One region of the Paenibacillus sp. FSL H8-0282 genome, then DNA from elsewhere that is predicted to be linked to it. Evidence: a T-box and tRNA genes for the amino acid it is inferred to sense, from the RefSeq annotation. Region 1 holds a T-box; the other holds one or more tRNA genes.

What was found. A T-box is a leader RNA that pairs with one kind of tRNA and senses whether it is charged. The one in region 1 lies ahead of trpS (tryptophan--tRNA ligase), so its partner is inferred to be a tRNA-Trp.
Region 2: it has a tRNA-Trp gene. The T-box ahead of trpS (tryptophan--tRNA ligase) is inferred to sense a tRNA for this amino acid. The anticodon was not compared.

What each region holds. Positions count from the first base shown of each region.
Region 1 is NZ_CP150146.1:5,756,819-5,760,202, reverse strand. It holds gene NST94_RS24960 (aldose 1-epimerase) at 153-1,127, opposite strand; T-box leader at 1,262-1,501, shown strand; gene trpS (tryptophan--tRNA ligase) at 1,566-2,552, shown strand; gene NST94_RS24950 (hypothetical protein) at 2,555-2,743, opposite strand; gene NST94_RS24945 (metal-dependent hydrolase) at 2,849-3,384, opposite strand, start outside.
Region 2 is NZ_CP150146.1:5,928,271-5,931,654, reverse strand. It holds rRNA gene NST94_RS25695 (23S ribosomal RNA) at 1-651, shown strand, start outside; tRNA gene NST94_RS25690 (tRNA-Asn) at 712-787, shown strand; tRNA gene NST94_RS25685 (tRNA-Ser) at 791-883, shown strand; tRNA gene NST94_RS25680 (tRNA-Glu) at 902-976, shown strand; tRNA gene NST94_RS25675 (tRNA-Val) at 1,032-1,107, shown strand; tRNA gene NST94_RS25670 (tRNA-Met) at 1,125-1,201, shown strand; tRNA gene NST94_RS25665 (tRNA-Asp) at 1,227-1,304, shown strand; tRNA gene NST94_RS25660 (tRNA-Phe) at 1,315-1,390, shown strand; tRNA gene NST94_RS25655 (tRNA-Thr) at 1,419-1,494, shown strand; tRNA gene NST94_RS25650 (tRNA-Tyr) at 1,500-1,585, shown strand; tRNA gene NST94_RS25645 (tRNA-Trp) at 1,592-1,665, shown strand; tRNA gene NST94_RS25640 (tRNA-His) at 1,689-1,764, shown strand; tRNA gene NST94_RS25635 (tRNA-His) at 1,808-1,883, shown strand; tRNA gene NST94_RS25630 (tRNA-Gln) at 1,903-1,977, shown strand; tRNA gene NST94_RS25625 (tRNA-Gly) at 1,984-2,058, shown strand; tRNA gene NST94_RS25620 (tRNA-Cys) at 2,068-2,141, shown strand; tRNA gene NST94_RS25615 (tRNA-Leu) at 2,156-2,234, shown strand; gene NST94_RS25610 (AraC family transcriptional regulator) at 2,370-3,125, opposite strand.

The DNA of each region.
Region 1 (3,384 bases):
GCTAATTCATGCATGCTATCGAAAGGTTTTAAGGATGGTAATTATTAGTCGATTAAAAGTAAGGGTAGAAAGCCCAAATAACTAAGCTCGCACAAAAAATCGGCCTTCTCTTACGTAAACGCAAGGGAAGACCGATATAATGTATATCTGCTTTAATTATCGGGATAGATCATTTCCAGCATAGTGGACAGCTCAAGACTTTGACCTGGTTCTACCTTCAGCAAGCCCGTGAAGGAAGGGTCATCGGAAACGTTAGGAGCATCCGGGAGCCAGGTGTAAGGTTCGATGCACAGAAATTGATCGGCCGGACCTTTGGTATACAGGACCCAGTGGCGGAAATGATTCTCGTCAGCTGTATAACGAAGACCATAACCATCATCGCGTAATAGCAAGGCTTCTACGGGCTGCTTGTCACCAATACGTAGAGCAGTATCAAAATTAGTTCCCTGGAGGTTGATTCCAGAGTTTAGTGAATCTAGATCACCAAGTGGAATTAGATTGCCGCTAGGGAGCAATTCATCGTTTAGTTCATAAATGCTGTTTACGGGCAGCTTGAGATTCCAGCGTTCAGGTTCTCCATCGATCATAAACCAGGTGTGATAGCCGATCCCAAAGGGAATACGGTGATCGCCGAGATTTGTAACCTTTAAAGTCTGGCTGAGCCGGGCATCCTGAAGCCTGAATGTCATTTCGAATTTGAGTGGAATGGGAAATTGCTCCATCCAGTGCGGATCATCTTCAGTAAGGAATTCAGTAGTGACTGCACAACCGTCCTCGTCTTCTTCAATATCGCTGACACACCAGGATTGAGTCCGGTGTAGGCCATGGATATGATTGTCACCAGCGGTATTCTGGTCAAATTGATAACTTGTACCCTCGAATTGAAATTTTCCTTTACGAATTCTTCCGGGTGGAATTAAGAGCGGGATGCCAAAATGGTAAGGTTTTTGCATAAAGAAAGCTTGATCGCTTTCATCAGGCCGCCGCAGAATTTCCCGTTGTTCTTTTACATCAAACAATGAAATCACGTTGTTTCCTAGTCGCGGCAAAAGCGTGACTTCCAGTTCGCGGCTGTGCAAAATATAAGTATCATAACCGCCCCACTGCCCTTTGGTCACCTGTTTCATGAGATATGCTCCTTTATCGTAACTGTAATCGAATAGAACATGGATAACCTTATCATAACAGATTTATGCGGAAGTGGTTAAGTGATTTGACAACTTCTCTTTATGGTTCTATGATGAAGGCATTAAATTATGATGAGAATGTGATGACGGGGACAAGTAGACAGGAAATGCACCTTCAGAAAGCCGGTGGTTGATGCGAACCGGTAGGACACTCCTGATGAATGGACCCCTGAGCGCCGCGCTTGAACGGGAGCAAGATGCCCTAGTAGACCGGCCGGATCTTCCCCGTTAAAGGAAGACTAAGGCTGTTTCCCTTCGACTATACAAAGGTTAAGCAGCGAATAAGGGTGGCACCACGGTCTCACGTCCCTTGCGGATGAGGCCTTTTTTTGCGTTCTCGGAAATCGGAAATTACATCTAACGGAGGTCTATATTATGTTGAAAAAAGTAATGTCAGGCATACAACCGAGCGGTTCTCTAACTTTGGGTAACTATATCGGAGCGCTGAAAAATTTTGTGAAGCTGCAAGACGATCATCAATGTTTCTTTATGGTTGTCGATATGCATGCGATCACCGTTGCTCAAGATCCTGCGGCACTGCGTGAGCAGTCTGAAGCTGTAGCTGCACTCTTTATCGCGGCAGGAATTGATCCTGTGCGTTCGAATGTATATATGCAGTCTCATGTGCCTCAGCATGCGGAATTGGGCTGGATCATGACTACGCTAACGGCAATGGGCGAGCTTGAGCGTATGACACAGTTCAAAGATAAATCATCAGGTAAGGATTCAGTTGGCGCGGGCCTATTCGTATATCCTTCTTTAATGGCAGCAGATATTCTTGTTTATAATGCGGATCTTGTGCCAGTAGGTGAAGATCAGAAGCAGCACTTGGAGTTGACCCGTGATTTAGCTGGCCGTTTCAATAACCGTTTTGGCGAATTCTTTACGATTCCTGAACCGTATATCCCTGAAGTGGGCGCACGCATTATGTCTCTGGATGATGGCACTAAAAAAATGAGCAAGAGCAGCCCGAATGCAGGCAGCTATATTGCCCTGTTGGATTCGCCGGATGTGATCCGTAAAAAAATCAGCCGCGCAACGACTGATTCTGGACGTGAAGTGATCTTTGATCCGGCTAACAAGCCAGAGATTAGTAACTTGATGAGTATTTACTCGGAATGTTCTGGGATGTCCCTCCAGCAAATAGCCGATCGTTATGAAGGACAAATGTATGGTGGCTTTAAGAAGGATCTTGGGGAAGTGGTTGTATCCACACTTGAGCCTTTGCAACAAAGATATCATGAAATTCGCAGTTCAGGTGCGATCACTGATATTCTTGCTGAAGGTGCTGAACGTGCACGTATTGTTGCAGCTGAGACGTTGAATGGCGTAAAAGAGCGGATGGGCTTTCTGCCAGCTCGTTAATCTTAGTCAGAGCTTAAGCTTTCCTGTTTGCGTCTAATTCTGGCTTTGAGGATAAATCCCCAGCCAATATTCATTACGCAAAGAAAACCAAGCAGAAGTGCCAGCCAGAAGCTATAGCTGATCGCGATTGAAGCGGCAGTGAGAATAAGAATAGAAGAACAAGCGAACCAAAGTGAGAGTCCTTTACCCATTAAGAGCCTTCCTTTCCGTGTCTGCTAAAATGAATCCCGGAGTATTATAAAATACTCCGGGATTTTTTGTGATTATAGAATAGATCTCTCAGTAAGTCTACAGTTTCATCGTAAAGAACCAGGGTCGATGGAGAATCGTTTGTCGAGCTTATCACTGCTAAGCCAGCCTACATAAGTATTTAAAGGTTTATATTGGTTATCCATAACTAATACAGCCACAAAAGGGTATTGTTTGCGGTGTAAATAACGAACGTCTCCCCAGCGCACCATATATCCTGAAGGAAGCTCCTCCACTTCGGCAACCGCATAAGAGGTGAAATATAGAAAGGACTGAATATCTGGATGCGACTTGGATATTTCCACAGCGGGATGATTCGAGCAGACCGCATGTTTGAACCATTCCAGACGGTTGTTCAGTAGCTGCCCAACGTCATAGCTGCCGTCTTTTTTCACTTTAACTACGTTCCAGCGTTTAAGTGAAATTGTAGGGATTACAATATAACGTTCACCAGCATTATGGTGTATATCTTTAAGCTTGATGTTTCGTGTAAGGCGGGCATGAACAATTGTTCTCCAAATATAATAAAGAATGGTACAGGCATAAAGCGTAATAAATAAAGGTTTGGGCGGCACAATCCCAG
Region 2 (3,384 bases), 170 kb from region 1:
AGTTTGACTGGGGCGGTCGCCTCCTAAAGAGTAACGGAGGCGTTCCAAGGTTCCCTCAGAATGGTTGGAAATCATTCGCAGAGTGCAAAGGCATAAGGGAGCTTGACTGCGAGACCTACAAGTCGAGCAGGGACGAAAGTCGGACTTAGTGATCCGGTGGTACCGCATGGAAGGGCCATCGCTCAACGGATAAAAGCTACCCTGGGGATAACAGGCTTATCTCCCCCAAGAGTCCACATCGACGGGGAGGTTTGGCACCTCGATGTCGGCTCATCGCATCCTGGGGCTGAAGTAGGTCCCAAGGGTTGGGCTGTTCGCCCATTAAAGCGGTACGCGAGCTGGGTTCAGAACGTCGTGAGACAGTTCGGTCCCTATCTGTCGTGGGCGCAGGAAATTTGAGAGGAGCTGTCCTTAGTACGAGAGGACCGGGATGGACGTACCGCTGGTGCACCAGTTGTTCCGCCAGGAGCATGGCTGGGTAGCTACGTACGGACGGGATAAGCGCTGAAAGCATCTAAGCGTGAAGCCCCCCTCAAGATGAGATTTCCCAATTAGTAAGACCCCTTGAAGACGACGAGGTAGATAGGTTGGAGGTGGAAGTGCAGCAATGCATGGAGCTGACCAATACTAATCGGTCGAGGGCTTATCCTATACGTAGAATGCAGATTCGTTTCGGATTCAGTTTTCAGGCATCAAGCCTGGTATGAATATTCCCTGATAGCTCAGTTGGTAGAGCACTCGACTGTTAATCGAGTTGTCACAGGTTCGAGTCCTGTTCGGGGAGCCATATGGAGAGGTGTCCGAGTTTGGCCGAAGGAGCACGATTGGAAATCGTGTAGGCGCCACAAGCGTCTCGAGGGTTCGAATCCCTCTCTCTCCGCCACAAATTTTTAATTAGTATGGCCCGTTGGTCAAGGGGTTAAGACACCTCCCTTTCACGGAGGTAACATGGGTTCGAATCCCATACGGGTCACCAAATTTTCACTTGATTTATCCTAGTGGACTTTGGTACAATAACAATTGTTGTTTATGGAGGCTTAGCTCAGCTGGGAGAGCATCTGCCTTACAAGCAGAGGGTCGGGGGTTCGATCCCCTCAGCCTCCACCATAACACTTTCTTACTGACGCGGGGTGGAGCAGCCCGGTAGCTCGTCGGGCTCATAACCCGAAGGCCGCAGGTTCAAATCCTGCCCCCGCAACCAATTAACTTAAGCAATTATATCTTTTGGAACCGTGGTGTAGTTGGCCTAACATGCCTGCCTGTCACGCAGGAGATCGCGGGTTCGAATCCCGTCGGTTCCGCCATTTTCATCATGGCTCGGTAGCTCAGTCGGTAGAGCAGAGGACTGAAAATCCTCGTGTCGGCGGTTCGATTCCGTCCCGAGCCACCATTTATCATCACAAAAGAATGAGTGCCATGCCGGTGTAGCTCAATTGGTAGAGCAACTGACTTGTAATCAGTAGGTTGGGGGTTCAAGTCCTCTCGCCGGCACCATCCTTGGAGGATTAGCGAAGTGGCCAAACGCATCAGACTGTAAATCTGCTCACGTGAGTGTTCGGTGGTTCGAATCCATCATCCTCCACCAGTTTTTAGGGGCATAGTTTAAAGGTAGAACAACGGTCTCCAAAACCGTTGGTGTGGGTTCAATTCCTGCTGCCCCTGCCAAGTTCTTTCTAAAGTTTAATATGGCGGCCGTGGCGAAGGGGTTAACGCACCGGATTGTGGTTCCGGCATTCGTGGGTTCGAGACCCATCGGCCGCCCCATTTACTTTAAAATGAATGATGGCAACAATATTAACTTAATATGGCGACTGTGGCGAAGGGGTTAACGCACCGGATTGTGGTTCCGGCATTCGTGGGTTCGAGACCCATCAGTCGCCCCATTTTACTTTAAAATGTTATTGGGGATTAGCCAAGCGGTAAGGCAACGGACTTTGACTCCGTCACTCATAGGTTCGAATCCTATATCCCCAGCCATTTTATGCGGACGTGGCTCAGCGGTAGAGCATCGCCTTGCCAAGGCGAGGGTCGCGGGTTCGATTCCCGTCGTCCGCTCCAAGTTTTCATGGCGCCATAGCCAAGTGGTAAGGCAAAGCTCTGCAAAAGCTTTATCCCCAGTTCAAATCTGGGTGGCGCCTCCATTTAGTTCATATGTGCCGGCGTGGCGGAATGGCAGACGCGCTCGACTCAAAATCGAGTGGGAAACCGTGGAGGTTCGAGTCCTCTCGCCGGTATCTTAAAAAGGTTTGTAAGAATGCTTTTATAAGCATTCTTACAAACCTTTTTTCTTTATGTTCTTGGGTTTACAGCATTAAGCCGTTGAAATAGAGAAACTCTCTATTCAACGGCTTTTTTAATCTGATTAGTGATTAACCTGATTGATTATTAATGCGGAATGCTCGCGGAGTAAGACCTATTTCTCGTTTAAACATATTGCAGAATTGGGCATCGTTCACAAAACCTGCAGCAGCGGATACTTCAGAGATTTGCATCTGAGTATGACGTAATAGAGATTTTGCATAATCCAGGCGTTTTAACAGCAAATACCGCAGGGGTGAAGACCCGAAACGTTCTTTAAATAGATGGCGAAAACGATCGTAACTATATCCGGACATTTCTGATAGTGTTTCGACGGACAATTTATGGCGATAATGCTCATTCATATAATTAAGGACATATTGTACTCGATCTTCTGTTGGGGATTGATAGCCAGAGGCACTAAGAAGCCTCATAAGATGGACGGTAATCTCGCTCATTTGTAGGTTTAGAAGCTCAGAGAATCCGTCTTGCTTGCGTGAAAACTCTGCTTTCATTCGCAGTAGGATCTGAAGAACGGTCTGATCTTTATCATCTTCATATACGCCGTGCAGATTACTCATATTAGGGTGTTCCGAGTGGAAGCCTACAAATAATACATTTGCATCCTCACGGTGGTGCTCGTCATGTTTATGATTAGGTGGCACAAGCGCGAAAGAAGAAGAGCGAAAATGGTAACTTCGTGGGCCAACATTGGTTGTCCCTACCCCCTGTAAATAATAGACTAGTTCGTAGCATTCATGCTGGTGTGGAGGGATATAAGTATTTAGCTCATGTGTGGCACTTACAATATATAGAACACGATCCATGATGATCCTCCAATACTTATGTTTTAGCCGAATCGTACAAAACTATGACCGAAATCATATAATTATTTTTAATAATATTTGTTATGATCGTATCAATAAATCCGAAAGTTCGCAACCTGACTGGCCATCTCGTTCGGAAATAAAGCGGATTATTAATAATAATGGTATTTTTATTGCTATTTTTGAGCCTAAACGTTAAATTTATTACTTTCAATGATACTTTATTTGGAAAAAAGAGAATTTCCATTTGAACCGTGAA